DNA from 2 places in the Thermoanaerobacterium thermosulfurigenes genome. Region 1 is predicted to be linked to the other one. Evidence: riboswitches for the same ligand, from Rfam matches in the RefSeq annotation. Region 1 holds a riboswitch; the other holds the start of a gene.

Region 1 (7,426 bases):
ATGCTTCTCCTGCAGCATCATCCATCGTTCTACCGAGAACCTCATACTGTCCATAGTCTTTTACAAAGACGATGTGGCTATGTCCACCTGATGCTATAAGACAAATAAATGGCGGTTCAAAATCGCTGTCAAGGTAATTTGCAGATATATGCCCTTCAATATGGTTTACGCCAACAAATGGTACGGCTTTCCCGTACGCCAACGCCTTTCCGTACGAAAGTCCTACCAGCAACGCACCTACAAGTCCCGGACCGTATGTAGCAGCGACAACATCAATGTCATCAAGCGTCACATCAGCTTTAAAAAGAGCCTCTTTCACCACATTTCCTATAGCTTCAATGTGGTTTCTGGATGCTATCTCAGGGACAACACCACCAAATTCCTTGTGTATATTTATCTGGGAATATATGACATTAGACATCACAATTTTACCGTCTTTTACAACACTTGCCGATGTCTCGTCGCAGGATGTTTCAATTCCTAATACAATCGTGTTTTCCCTCATACAATCTCTCCTTACATATCGTATTTCCACATTATCACTGCATCTTCATTGTTGTCCTGATAGTACCCTCTTCTTTTGCCAACAGGTTTAAACCCGTATTTTTTATAAAGCGATTGTGCTACAAGGTTAGATTCTCTCACTTCCAGCGTCATAGACGTTATGCCTTTATTTTTAGCAAGTTCAATCAAACCTTCAACGATGGCAGAACCTACACCTTGCCCTCGAAAGTCCGGATGAACTGCAATGTTGGTTATGTGTCCTTCATCAACAACCACCCAAAAACCACCATATCCAGCTATCTGGCCGTCTACCTCAGCAACAATATAATGTGCACAACTATTTTTCGTAACTTCCATCACAAATGATTCAAAAGACCATGGCACAGAAAAGCTTAAATACTCAATTTCCATGACTTTATCTATATCGCTTTTTACCATAGGGCGAATCTTTATATCCATAAAACCCTCCAAAAGATCATTTAGAATTTTCCAACGGTGCAGGCTTTCTAACATAATACGGTTTAAAATCAAGATATGTGCATATCTCTCCATTTGATATTTTTTTAAGTGCCATCATACCAACCGATGACGCCCTTGATATGTTGTTAATCGGCGATGCAAATATAGCATCAGGCAATGCACTCTTTAATGTGTCTTTATATGGCAAAATACCATCTCCGACGAATAAAACTTCCTCACTGTATCCCTTTACTATGTCTATAACTACACCTAATTCTTCCAGCGACACATCTTTTAGCCTACTTATCTCACTACCACCTTTATAAAAAGCTGTATAGACGTTTCCTCTTAACGCGTCAATTATAGGGCAGATAATTCCTTTAAATTCTCCTACGTTATAGGCAAGGGCATCTAAGGATGATACACCAACAATTGGCACATCAAGAGATTGAGCCAACCCCTTAGCAGTAGCAGCACCTATCCTTAATCCTGTAAAAGATCCCGGTCCTTCACATACAGCTATATGAGTTATCTCCTCTTTTTTTGTCTCTGCCATTTTTAAAAGTTCATCAATCATCGGCATCAATATGACAGAATGTCTCAAATGATTTATGGAAAATTCACCTATTAAGCCACTTTCATCAACTAAAGCAACAGTAGCTGTCTTTGACGATGAATCTATTGCAAGTACTTTCATCACTTCATCTCCTTAATCACTTCATCGTATTTTGCACCATGTGATTCTATCTCTATTATCCTCTCATCAAAAGAATCACCCATGGAAATATGTATAAATATATTTTCCTCCGGGATAAGAGGCATTATCTTTTCAGGCCACTCGATGACACAAACACCGTCGCTGTAAAAATACTCCTCATATCCTATATCGTATAATTCCATGTAGTCGTCAATCTTGTACACGTCAAAATGGTAAAGGGGAATTTCACCCATATGCTCATTTACAATCATAAATGTAGGGCTTGTGACATAGTCGTATATACCCATACCTTTAGCAATGCCTTTTGTCAAAACTGTCTTGCCTACACCTAAATCTCCAGATATAAGTACGATACTTCCTCTTGTTAGTAAACCACCTAACTTAAACCCTATCTTTTCTGTTTCATCAGAGCTTTTTGTCCTAAAAGATACTTTCATACGCAACACCACCGTGAAATTTATACAAATATTATATACCAAGTATACCATAAAACAAACGCTTAATGGCTGAATAAAAAAGCACACAAAAAAATAACGGAACACTGTCCGTTATTTTAAATAACTACATCTTCAACATTGGAGATAATTTCTTGTAAATGAGGAATGTAATTAGTGATATTACAAAGCCTTTCAAGATGTTGAATGGGAAAATACCGTACGCTATCAATGTCTTCAAATCAACTATATGGCTATTTACCGCCTTTCCCATTCCAACAATGGCACTTAATGGCCAACCCATTATCTTTTGGTATAGTGGCAAAAATACATAGTAGTTTAATACTGATCCCGCAACAGCCATGACAATAGTTCCTAAAATCATGGCAAATAATGCCGACTTTTTAGATTTGTTTCTCATATAGATTATACCAACCGTAAATACGTAAATAGAGCCTACAACGAAATTTGCCACTTCTCCTATACCTGCAGATTGACTAACTGGAAGATGTATCACATTCTTTACTATCTCCACAAATATGCCGTATACAGGCCCTAACGCAAATGCTGCTAAAAGAGGTGGTATATCGCTAAAATCAAATTTTAAAAAGCCTGGAAATAGTGGCAATTGAAATTCTAAGTACATCAGTACAAATGCTATTGCGGAAAGCAACCCTACAGTCACAATCACTTTTGTCTTGCTGTGTTCCATAAATGACACCTCCAAATTTAAAAATCCCGAAGAAACATCTTCAGGATAAAAGCAACAAAAATAAATCTTCTTCCATCCAGACTGTACTGTCGGCCTTGGAATCTCACCAAGTCCACCGCATCTGCGGGTCGCGGGCTCGCTTACGCTTACCGCCGGTCGGGAATTTCACCCTGCCCTGAAGATATTCTCCACTGGTTTATTCAATTCTAAATACTATAATGTCACAAATATATCAATTTGTCAAGTATTTTTTAATCGTCAACCACAACAGTGCCTGTATTCCCTGATAAAGCATCATGTGCTTTTTCTAAAGACGTAATTATGGCTCGCCTTCCCTTTCTTGACCTGGCAAACCTTATTGCAGCCTTGACTTTCGGCATCATTGAACCTTCTGCAAAATGGCCTTCATTTAAATACCTCTCTATATCATAGCTTGAAATTACATCGAGAGGCTTTTCATCAGGCTTTTTGTAGTTGATGTACGCTTTTTCTACAGCGGTTAAAATCAATAAAATATCTGCATCTAAATCTTCTGCCAATTTTTCAGATGCCAAATCTTTATCTATCACTGCCGCCACACCTTTTAAGCTGCCATTTTCCCTTACTACAGGTATTCCTCCACCACCTGCCGTTATTACAACGACACCGTTTCTCTCCAAAAGCTTTATTGTGTTTAATTCAACTATCTCTTTAGGCTCTGGTGATGCTACGACTCTCCTATATCCTCTTCCACTGTCCTCTACCATCTGATATCCTTTTTCCTTTTCCAATAGCTCCGCATCTTCCTTAGAGTAAAACGGCCCTATTGGCTTTGTAGGATGTGAAAATGCAGCATCATCTTTATCTACAACAACTTGTGTAACGATTGTTGCAACATCCTTTTGTATGTTTTTCTCTTTGAAAACCTCACCTAAACATTGCTGAATCATATAGCCTATCATTCCCTGACTTTCCGCACCACATACATCAAAAGGCATGGCTGGTATTATGTTAGACGCTGTCTCATTCTGTATTACGATGTTTCCTACTTGTGGCCCATTTCCATGTGTCACAATGACAGAATAGCCTTCTTTTATGATGTCTGCAATATACGACGCCGTCTTTCTAACTGTATTCAATTGTGATTCGGCTGTTGGCACCATGTCCTTGTCTTGCAGTGCATTTCCCCCAAGCGCAATTACTACTTTCCCTTTCATCGTATCCTCCTACTTACGCAAATAATGACATTCTACATTATATCATTTTATTAGCGATTTGAACAGTATGTGAAAAAGCCAAGGCAATTTGCCTTGACTTTTTTAAAGAATCGTCGCTATCATGACAGCCTTAATTGTATGCTTTCTGTTTTCGGCCTCGTCCCACACCCTCGACTGCTTTCCTTCAATTACTTCGTATGTGACTTCCTGACCTTTTACAGCAGGCAAACAGTGCAAAAATATCGTGTCAGACCTCTTTGTCTTTTTCATAAGCTCATCGTTCACTTGGAATGGCCTTAAAAGCATTTCTCTCTCTTTTTGTTTTGATTCTTCTCCCATAGATGCCCATACATCTGTGTAAATTGCATGTGCACCTTCTAAGCCTTCACCAGGTACATCCGTCAGAGTAAATGTCCCGCCATTTTCAGCAGCCATTTCTTTAATCTCATTTATGTAGTCCTCTTGAGGCCAAAGCTCTTTTGGTGAATTAATCACGTAGTCCATACCCATTTTGGCACAGCCAATAGCCAACGTGTTTGCCATGTTGTTCCTTCCATCGCCGACAAACACCAATTTTGTGCCTTTTAAATGTCCAAACTCCTCTTCTATCGTCATTAAATCAGCTAAAACCTGTGTAGGATGGTATTCGTCTGTAAGTCCATTGTATACAGGGACGCCAGAATACTTTACAAGTGCTTCCACAGTACTTTGGCTGTATCCTCTAAATTCAATGGCATCAAACATCCTGCCGAGAACCCTTGCAGTGTCTTCTATAGATTCTTTCGCCCCAAGCTGAATATCATCTGTCGACAAGAAGACAGGGTGTCCTCCTTCCTCACCAAAAGCTGTCTCAAATGCACATCTCGTCCTTGTTGAGCGCTTTTCAAATATCAACGCGATTGTCTTTCCTAAAAACCTTTGATGGACTATTCCTGCCTTTCTTTCTGCTTTAACCTGCTTTGAAATGTCCAGAAGATACCTTATCTCCTGTGGTGTATAGTCTTTTAAAGATAGTAAACTCCTGCCTTTTAAATTAAATCCCATTTACTTTCCTCCTATCACAAATTGTATTTATGATTGAAATACTAATTGTCCGTTTACGAACACATATTTTGTTTTGGTCTTTATCTCAATTGGACTTCCATCAAATACAGCTATATCTGCGTCTTTCCCTTTTTCAATGCTGCCAACCCTGTCATCTATGCCGACAATCTTAGCTGGATTTATAGTAATAGCTTTTAATGCCTCCATCTCATCCATACCTTCTCTTACTGCAAGCCCTGCACAAATCGGAAGGTAATTAAGCGGAATGACAGGATGGTCTGTCATGATGGCTACATCCAACCCTGCTTTTGATAAAATCCCTGGCGTCTTAAAGGTAAGATTCGAAAGCTCCACTTTTGATCTTTCAGAAAGTGAAGGACCAACGATGACTTTTGCATTTTCCTCAACAAGGTAATCAGCAATAAGATGACCTTCAGTGCAGTGATCAAGTGTTATATCAACGTTAAATTCCTTCGCTATCCTTAAAGCAGTAAAGATGTCATCTGCCCTATGTGCATGCGCCTTCAAAGGTATCTCTCTTTTTAATACTTTAACTAATGCCTCAAGGCCCAGATCTCTTGCCGGCTTTTTCTCATCATCAGAAGGATCTTTTTCCATGTCCTCCATGTACTCTTGAGCCTTTATAAGTTCCTGTCTAAGCAGTGCAGCAATGCCCATTCTGGTCATAGGCATCTTGTGCTGTTCATTGTAAACAGATTTCGGATTCTCTCCAAAAGCCACTTTAACTGCAACAGGTTCTTTTATTATCATGTCGTCGATGCGTCTACCATAAGTCTTGATGGCTACAAATTGTCCACCTATGACATTAGCACTGCCAGGGCCTGTAACAGCCGTAGTCACGCCTGCCTCGTACGCTTCTTGAAAATACTTATCCATAGGGTTTATGCCGTCAATAGCCCTCAACTGTGGTGTAATAGGATCTGTCTCCTCATTTCCATCTGCCCCTTCAAATCCTACGGCATTTTCCCACATGCCTAAGTGACAATGAGCATCTATCATGCCTGGCATAACTGTTAAACCAGATACATCTATGATTTCCGCATTAAGCGGTGCTATTATTTCCTCACCTACATCTAATATCTTTCCATCGCCTATAAGTACATCAGCCTTTTCATAATTTTTCCCTGCCATAGTCAATACTTTGCCGCCTTTTAAAAGATACACCGTAAAACCCCCCGTCTAAAATTTTTTCAAATGAAAAGAACCTAAAAGATATTATACTACACTGATAAAATTTGTAAACAGAGTAGGAAGTTTAATTTATCTTTTTGATTATCTTGTCTTTATTTAAAAATCCGATGACAAACAAAAGAACCGCTATCGCTGAAACAACAGCAGAAACCACGTAGTTTTTATGCTCAATGTTCGAACCAATATATGAGGAAATAACTATTCCAGGAAGCCGAGCTAAAGCCGTTATGAGAAAATAGTTTACAAATTTAACTGGTGTTAATCCTGCCACATAAGACAAAGCATCTTTTGGAAGGCCAGGCATCAAAAACACAATGAAAAGTCCCAATTCTCCTTTTTTGTTGTTTATGATGTAGTCAAATTTTTTTAGCTTATCCTCTGATATCATACCCCTCACAAACTCATATCCCAAAAGCCTTGCTATGGCAAAGCACAAAACAGAGCCAATGGTTATGCCAATCAAAGAGTAAAGAGAACCTAAAACAGCACCATAAAGGTATCCACCAGCTACCTGCACCACTTCGCCGGGTATTATAAATATTACAACCTGCAGCACCTGTATAAGTATAAACACCAACACGCCTTTTGCACCGAAGCCCAAAATCCAATTCTCGAACTTTGCAGGGTCTTTTAAAAGGTATGTAAGGTAATCACCATACCGAAATAGTACCCAAAAAAACAAAAATACAAAAGCACCTATTAATAAACTATTTATAAAAAGTTTATTTTTGTTTTGCCTCATCTATTTTCCTCCTAAAGATCTCTAAACCTGCTTTCATCGCAAGGCATCGAAGATTTTACGCTGTATACCTTCATTTCAGGATACCTTAAAGCAGAAAGCTTCCCTCCAAATACACACCCTGTATCTATGTTAACCGTATTATTCAAAAACCTCGGCTCTTTCACAGGCGTATGGCCGTACACGACAATCGGTTTGCCTTTATAGTCCTTTGCCCAGTCAAGCCTTACTGGCGTGCCATCTGGATTTTTTTCACCTGTTATATCTCCATATAAGACAAATTGCCTTACGTATTTTCCGTAAAAGCCTATGTATTTTTCCTTAATTCCCGCATGTGCCACAACAAGCTTGCCACCGTCTAAAACAAGGTACATTGGAGCCGTTTCATAAAGCTCTTTAAAATGTGAA
Region 2 (7,426 bases), on a different contig from region 1:
TGATGTATATGCAAATTTAAGGCCTGCCACTCTCTTTAATTCTTTAAGAAGTGCATCTCCTTTGAAAGACGAAATTTTAAAGGACGGATTAGATGTACTTGTTGTAAGGGAATTGACAGGTGGCATATATTTCGGCGATAGAGGAACTGAAAAGATTGATTATGGGTATAAAGCATATGATACAGAATCATATACCACGATGGAAATAGAGAGGATTGCCCATATAGCGTTTAAAGCGGCGAGAAACAGGAAGAAAAAAGTTACATCTGTTGATAAGGCCAATATTTTGGATTCATCAAGATTATGGAGAAAAGTCGTCAATGAAGTAAGTAAGGAATACCCAGATGTAGAATTAAACCATCAGTATGTTGACAATTGCTCTATGCAGCTTATAAAAGATCCATCACAGTTTGACGTGATACTTACGTCCAATATGTTTGGAGACATATTGTCTGATGAAGCATCACAGCTTACCGGATCAATAGGAATGTTGCCATCAGCCAGCTTGAGAGGTGACAAAGTTGGGCTTTACGAACCTGTACATGGTTCGGCTCCTGATATTGCTGGCACGAAGAAAGCTAACCCTTTGGCTACAATACTGTCTGTCGCGATGATGCTGGAGTATTCCTTTGATATGATTGATGCCGCAAATGACATAAGAAATGCGGTAAATGATCTTTTGGAAGATGGATACAGGACTCCTGATTTAGGTAAAGGCACTATGTTAAACACCGAAGAGATGGGTGATATGGTTGTAAAATATTTAAAGAGGTGATTTTATGATAAGCGATAGCGTGAAAAAAGGAGTTGAAAAAGCACCCCACAGATCACTTTTGTATGCTTTAGGGCTTACCGATGAAGAGATAAATAAGCCTTTAATAGGCATTGCTAATTCAAAAAACGACATAATTCCTGGACACATAAATCTTGACAAGATTGCAGAGGCAGTAAAAGCTGGTGTAAGGCTTGCTGGTGGCACTCCTTTAGAATTTTCCACAATAGGTGTTTGTGATGGAATAGCCATGAATCACAAAGGTATGAAGTATTCCCTTGCTTCAAGAGAATTGATAGCCGACAGCGTTGAGACGATGGCTATGGCCCATGGCCTTGATGGACTTGTGCTGATACCAAACTGCGACAAGATAGTTCCAGGTATGCTTATGGCGGCTGCAAGGCTAAACATACCAGCTATCGTAATAAGCGGAGGTCCGATGTTGGCTGGAAGTTACGAAGGAGAAACATGCGATTTAAGCTCCATGTTTGAGGCAGTAGGCGCATTGAAGGCAGGTAAGATAAGTGAGGACGAGTTAAAGACGATGGAGATGTCAGCTTGTCCTACGTGCGGGTCATGCTCAGGTATGTTTACAGCAAATACGATGAATTGCCTTACAGAAGGGCTTGGCATGGGACTTCCTGGTAATGGCACGATACCTGCTGTTTACTCAGAGAGAATAAGACTTGCAAAAAAAGCAGGAATGAAGATAGTAGAGCTTGTAGAAAAGGACATTAAGGCAAGGGATATTTTGACAGAAGATGCCTTTATAAATGCTTTTTGCTTAGATATGGCTTTAGGAGGCTCTACAAATACAGTTCTTCACTTAAAGGCTATTGCACATGAGGCAGGAGTCGATATACCTCTTGAAAAGATAAATGAAATAAATGAGAAGGTTCCAAATCTGTGCAAATTAAGTCCTGCAGGAAAATATCATATAGAAGATCTCTACCACTCAGGCGGTATACAGGCAGTATTGAAAGAACTGTCAAAATTAGGAGTCTTAAATACAGATTGCATTACAGTCACATGTGATACAATTGGTGAGAATTTCAAAGATGCACGGATAAAAAATCATGATGTAATACACTCAGTAGAAGATCCCTACAGCAATACAGGCGGTTTGGCGATTTTGTATGGAAATATAGCGAAGGATGGTTCTGTAGTAAAGGCGTCTGCAGTGTCTAAAGAGATGCTTCACCATTCTGGCCCTGCGAGAGTTTTTGATTCAGAAGATGAGGCCATAAAAGCGATTTACGATGGCAAGATACAAAAAGGCGATGTTGTTGTAATAAGGTATGAAGGTCCAAAAGGTGGGCCTGGCATGAGGGAGATGTTAAGTCCTACATCAGCACTTGCCGGTATGGGACTTGACAAGGATGTAGCTCTTATTACAGATGGAAGATTTTCTGGTGCTACAAGAGGAGCTTGCATAGGTCATGTGTCGCCTGAAGCCATGGAAGGCGGCGAAATCGCTTTGATAAAAGATGGGGACATTATTGAAATAGATATACCGGGAAGAAAGCTTAATTTAAAGATAAGCGTTGAAGAAATGGAAGAAAGAAGGAAAAATTTTAGAAGGCCTGAGCCTCACATTAAGACAGGTTACATGGCAAGATACGCCAGATTAGTCACATCTGCAAATACTGGTGCGGTTTTAAAGGACGATTGATAAAGCTTAAATTCCATGAAAGGAGGCGCATATCGTGATCATAAAAGGTTCGCAGGTTGTCATAGAGGTATTAAAAGAGCAAGGAGTAGAAGTTGTTTTTGGCATTCCAGGCGGTTCTGTCATACCTCTTTATGATGCTTTGTACAATTCTGACTTGCGGCATATTCTTGCAACACATGAACAGATGGCTGCCCACATGGCAGATGGATACGCGAGAGTGACCGGAAAAGTTGGCGTGTGTTTTGCTACATCAGGACCTGGTGCTACCAATTTAGTCACAGGAATAGCCAATGCCTACATGGACTCTGTGCCAATAGTTGCTATAACAGGGCAAGTTGCTACGAGCCTCATAGGAAAGGACTCTTTTCAAGAAGTTGATATTGCAGGAATTACGATGCCTGTGACAAAGCACAATTTTATTGTGAAATCACCTGATAAATTAGCGGACACTTTGAGAGAAGCCTTTTTTATAGCGAAAGATGGAAGACCAGGTCCTGTTCTCGTAGACATACCGAAGGACATTCAGACTGCAGATATAAACTTTGTTAAGCGAAAAGATTTTTACGTTGAAACAAAGAAACATCAAGTATTAGAATCAGATTTAGTAAAGGCAGCAGAGTTAATCTCATCAAGCAAAAGGCCAGTTATTTTTGCTGGTGGTGGAGTTATATGGAGTGAGGCATCAAAGAATTTGTACGATTTTGCTAAAAAGCACATGATACCTGTAGCTACTTCGCTTATGGGACTTGGATGCTTTCCAGAAGATGATGAATTGTCATTAGGGCTTATTGGAATGCATGGAAGCAGATATGCCAATACGGCTGTTTATAAATCAGACTTGGTTATTGCAGTAGGGTCAAGGTTTAGCGACAGAGTTGCAGGTAAAGCAGGGGGTCTGGCGCCAAATGCAAAAGTCATTCACATTGATATCGATCCTGCGGAAATCGGCAAAAATATCGATGTCGATGTGCCATTAGTAGGAGACATCAAAGAAGTCCTGTCTCTTTTAAATGCAATGATAAAAGAAAAAGACAATAGGGAATGGATTCATGAACTTATATCAATAAAAGATAAAACGTCCTTTAAATATAAAGACGATGGGAAATTGAAGCCACAGTGGATAGTAGAAAGGGTTCAAGAGCTTGGAGGAGACAATCTTGTAGTAGCGACAGAAGTAGGGCAAAACCAGATGTGGACGGCTCAATACTATAAATTCAAAGAGCCAAGGACATTTGTCACATCTGGTGGACTTGGAACTATGGGTTTTGGACTTCCTGCATCAATAGGTGCACAAGTAGGGCGAGATGACAAAAGAGTGGTAAATATTGCAGGTGACGGCAGCATAAGGATGAATATTCATGCACTTGAAACGATGTCGGTGTACAACATACCTGTTATAACGATAATCCTCAACAATCAAACACTTGGCATGGTTAGACAATGGCAAAATCTCCTTTACGATAAAAGATTTTCTCAGACGGATTTAAATCCGAATCTCAACTTTTCAAAAGTCGCCGAAGCTTTTGGGGTAACTGGAAGAAGGATCTACACAAAAGAAGAATTTACAGATGCTTTTAGTGAAGCATTGTCAAACAACAATCCTTATGTTTTAGAGTGTATCATAGACAAAGACGAAATGGTTCTGCCATTTATTCCTGCTGGAGGAACCATTGAAGAGATGATAGACTAGCATTTTTATAAAATCAATGTTATAATTATAGAAACTAAATAAGATTAAACCTTCAGGGATTGGTGAAATTCCATACCGGCGGTAAAGCCCGCGAGCCTTATGGCAGATCTGGTTAGATTCCAGAGCCGACAGTATAGTCTGGATGAAAGAAGGCGAAATGGCAATTGTCATTATGCCCTGAAGTATTACATGCTTCAGGGCTAATTTTTTGAGGTGATTTTATGGAGAAATACATGAAAAGGGCATTGCAGCTTGCTAAACTTGGTGTAGGACACACAAACCCAAATCCTTTAGTAGGAGCTGTAATTATTAAAGATGGCAGGATAATAGGTGAAGGCTATCATGAATACTATGGAGGACCACATGCAGAAATAAATGCATTAAAAAACGCTAAAGAAGATGTAAATGGAGCCACGCTTTATGTGACATTGGAACCATGTTGCCATCATGGAAAAACACCACCTTGCGTCGATGCTGTCATAAAATCAGGCATAAAAAATGTTTTTATCGCTATGGAGGATCCAAATGAACTTGTAGCAGGAAGGGGAATTAAAAAGCTTGAAGAAGCTGGTTTAAATGTTTATACTGGATTGTTAAAAGATGAAGCAGAGAAATTGAATGAAGTATTTATAAAGTACATTACAAGTAGAGAACCTTATGTAATATTAAAATCCGCTATGACAATTGATGGAAAGATATCAACTTTTACAGGCGATTCTAAGTGGATAACAAATGAAAAATCAAGGGAGTATGTCCATAAAGTTAGAGGTAGCGTTATGGCAATAATGGTAGGTATTAATACAGTTATAAAAGATAATCCACATCTTACCGTTAGATTGCAAGGATATAAAAACCCTTTAAGAGTTATTGTGGATAGTCACGGCAGGATTCCATTAGATGCAAATGTCATCATTGATAAATCTGCTAAGACATTAATAGCTACAACAGATATGATGCCACATGATAAGGTGAAAGCTTTGAAGGATTTGGGTGTTGATGTGGTTACAATCGAAAAAAAAGATAATAAAGTCCATCTGAATAAATTGATCTATACGTTAGGGGAAAGAGGGATAGATAGTATTCTCATAGAAGGTGGAGGAACTCTCAACTATTCTGCTTTAAAAGAAGGAATAGTAGACAAAGTTATGTTTTATATTGCTCCCAAAATAATAGGTGGAAGCAATTCATTGACGCCTGTGGAAGGTGATGGCATTGCTTTGATTAAAGACGCAATAATGATTGAAAAGATAGATATAAAAAAATTTGACGATGACATACTTATAGAAGGTTATATAAAAAAGTAGGTGTTAAGATGTTTACAGGAATTATAGAAGAAGTTGGAAAGGTCAAGATGATTCAAAGAGGAAATATTACCAAAATAGCGGTAGAGTGCAAAAAAGTCTTAGATGGTGTAAGAATTGGAGATAGCGTAGCTGTAAATGGAGTATGCTTAACGGTTACAAATATAGGTAAAGATTTATTTACATCAGATATAATGTATGAAACACTTAAAACAAGCAATTTAGTAAGTTTAAAGATAGGAAGCATTGTCAATTTAGAAAGGGCATTAAGCATATTAGGTAGGCTAAATGGACACATTGTGACGGGTCATGTGGATACCGTTGGTACAATAATTGATAAAAACAAAATAAACGACACGACGACATTTAAAATTAAAATTGGTGAAAGATATTCAAAATATGTGGCTGATAAAGGAAGTATTGCTGTGGATGGAATAAGTTTGACAGTGGTAGAATCATCAGCTTCATACTTTACAGTGTCAATTATACCCCATACAGATAACAATACAACTTTAAATATAAAAAGAATCGGAGATACCGTAAATATTGAAGTTGACATACTTTCAAAGTATGCAGAAAGGCTTTTGGCGAAGAAAAACGTTGATGAATTTTTAATAGAAAATTATTTATAAGGAGATGTTCATAGATGTTTGATACTATTGAAAGCGCAATAGAAGATATAAAAAATGGAAAAATGGTCATTGTAGTCGATGATGAAGATAGAGAGAATGAAGGGGATTTAGTTATGGCTGCGGAAAAAGTGACAAGTGACCATGTGAACTTTATGATAAAGTACGGCCGTGGATTGGTATGTGTTCCTATGATGGAGGAGAGGCTTAAAAAATTAAACATTGGCAAGATGGTTTTTGATAATACCGATAAAAAAGAAACTGCTTTTACAGTATCTGTAGATCATAAAAACTGTAAAACTGGAATTTCTGCTTATGAAAGAGCACTTACTATAAAAATGCTTATAGATGATGAATCGATGCCGGATGATTTTACAAAGCCTGGACATGTATTTCCATTGGAAGCGAAAGAAGGAGGAGTTTTAGTAAGAGCGGGCCATACGGAAGCAGCGTGTGATTTAGCAAGGCTTGCAGGTCTTAAAAGTGCTGGTGTAATTTGCGAAATAATAAAAGATGATGGGAAAATGGCCAGACTCCCAGAGTTAATTGAATTTTCGAAAAAATTCAATTTAAAAATAATATCTATCGCTGATCTTATAGAATATAGAAGAAAAAATGAAAAACTGATAAAAAGAGTGGCAGAAGCATATTTGCCAACAAAGTATGGAGATTTCACGATAATAGGTTATGAAGAAATCCTAACAGGTAAAGAACATGTTGCGTTGGTGAAAGGTGGTTTGTCTCATAACCCTACATTGGTTAGGGTTCATTCAGAATGTTTGACAGGTGACATTATGGGTTCATTAAGGTGTGATTGTGGCGATCAGCTTCATGCAGCAATGGAGAAGATTGGCAAAGAAGGAGGTGTGCTGTTGTATTTAAGGCAGGAAGGCAGAGGAATAGGACTTTTAAACAAGATTAAAGCATACCATTTACAGGATGAGGGACTTGACACGGTAGATGCCAACATCAGATTAGGTTTTCCGGCTGATATGAGAGAGTATGGAATTGGAGCTCAGATTTTGAAGGATCTTGGGCTTAAAAAACTTAGGATAATGACAAATAATCCCAAAAAACTGGTTGGTATTTCAGGTTATGGCCTTAAAATTGTAGAAAGAGTTCCTATAGAGGTTTCAATCAATAGACACAATGAAAGATATCTTAAAACAAAGAAAGAAAAATTTGACCACATATTTACTTCATTTTAAAAATAAGCAAAGGAGAGATTGTATTGAAAAAGTATGAAGGAAAACTCATTGGAGATGGCTTAAAAGTAGGCATTGTTGTAAGCAGATTTAATGAATTTATAACAAATAAACTTTTGGATGGTGCTTTGGATGCTTTAAGAAGACATGGTGTTGA

Evidence for each region. Region 1 has a riboswitch for FMN ahead of HNR52_RS09540 (ECF transporter S component). Riboswitches for the same ligand answer to the same signal wherever they lie in the genome.
Region 2: another riboswitch for FMN. It lies ahead of ribD (bifunctional diaminohydroxyphosphoribosylaminopyrimidine deaminase/5-amino-6-(5-phosphoribosylamino)uracil reductase RibD); the one in region 1 lies ahead of HNR52_RS09540 (ECF transporter S component).

What each region holds. Positions count from the first base shown of each region.
Region 1 covers NZ_JBPODR010000025.1:13,426-20,851, reverse strand. The annotation lists gene tsaD (tRNA (adenosine(37)-N6)-threonylcarbamoyltransferase complex transferase subunit TsaD) at 1-505, opposite strand, end outside; gene rimI (ribosomal protein S18-alanine N-acetyltransferase) at 517-963, opposite strand; gene tsaB (tRNA (adenosine(37)-N6)-threonylcarbamoyltransferase complex dimerization subunit type 1 TsaB) at 980-1,660, opposite strand; gene tsaE (tRNA (adenosine(37)-N6)-threonylcarbamoyltransferase complex ATPase subunit type 1 TsaE) at 1,660-2,118, opposite strand; gene HNR52_RS09540 (ECF transporter S component) at 2,243-2,827, opposite strand; FMN riboswitch at 2,888-3,014, opposite strand; gene arcC (carbamate kinase) at 3,079-4,023, opposite strand; gene argF (ornithine carbamoyltransferase) at 4,126-5,067, opposite strand; gene HNR52_RS09525 (amidohydrolase) at 5,095-6,252, opposite strand; gene HNR52_RS09520 (TVP38/TMEM64 family protein) at 6,344-7,021, opposite strand; gene prpE (bis(5'-nucleosyl)-tetraphosphatase PrpE) at 7,033-7,426, opposite strand, start outside.
Region 2 covers NZ_JBPODR010000008.1:2,554-9,979, reverse strand. The annotation lists gene leuB (3-isopropylmalate dehydrogenase) at 1-775, shown strand, start outside; gene ilvD (dihydroxy-acid dehydratase) at 780-2,444, shown strand; gene ilvB (biosynthetic-type acetolactate synthase large subunit) at 2,479-4,134, shown strand; FMN riboswitch at 4,179-4,292, shown strand; gene ribD (bifunctional diaminohydroxyphosphoribosylaminopyrimidine deaminase/5-amino-6-(5-phosphoribosylamino)uracil reductase RibD) at 4,356-5,438, shown strand; gene HNR52_RS04410 (riboflavin synthase) at 5,447-6,067, shown strand; gene HNR52_RS04405 (bifunctional 3,4-dihydroxy-2-butanone-4-phosphate synthase/GTP cyclohydrolase II) at 6,082-7,272, shown strand; gene ribH (6,7-dimethyl-8-ribityllumazine synthase) at 7,296-7,426, shown strand, end outside.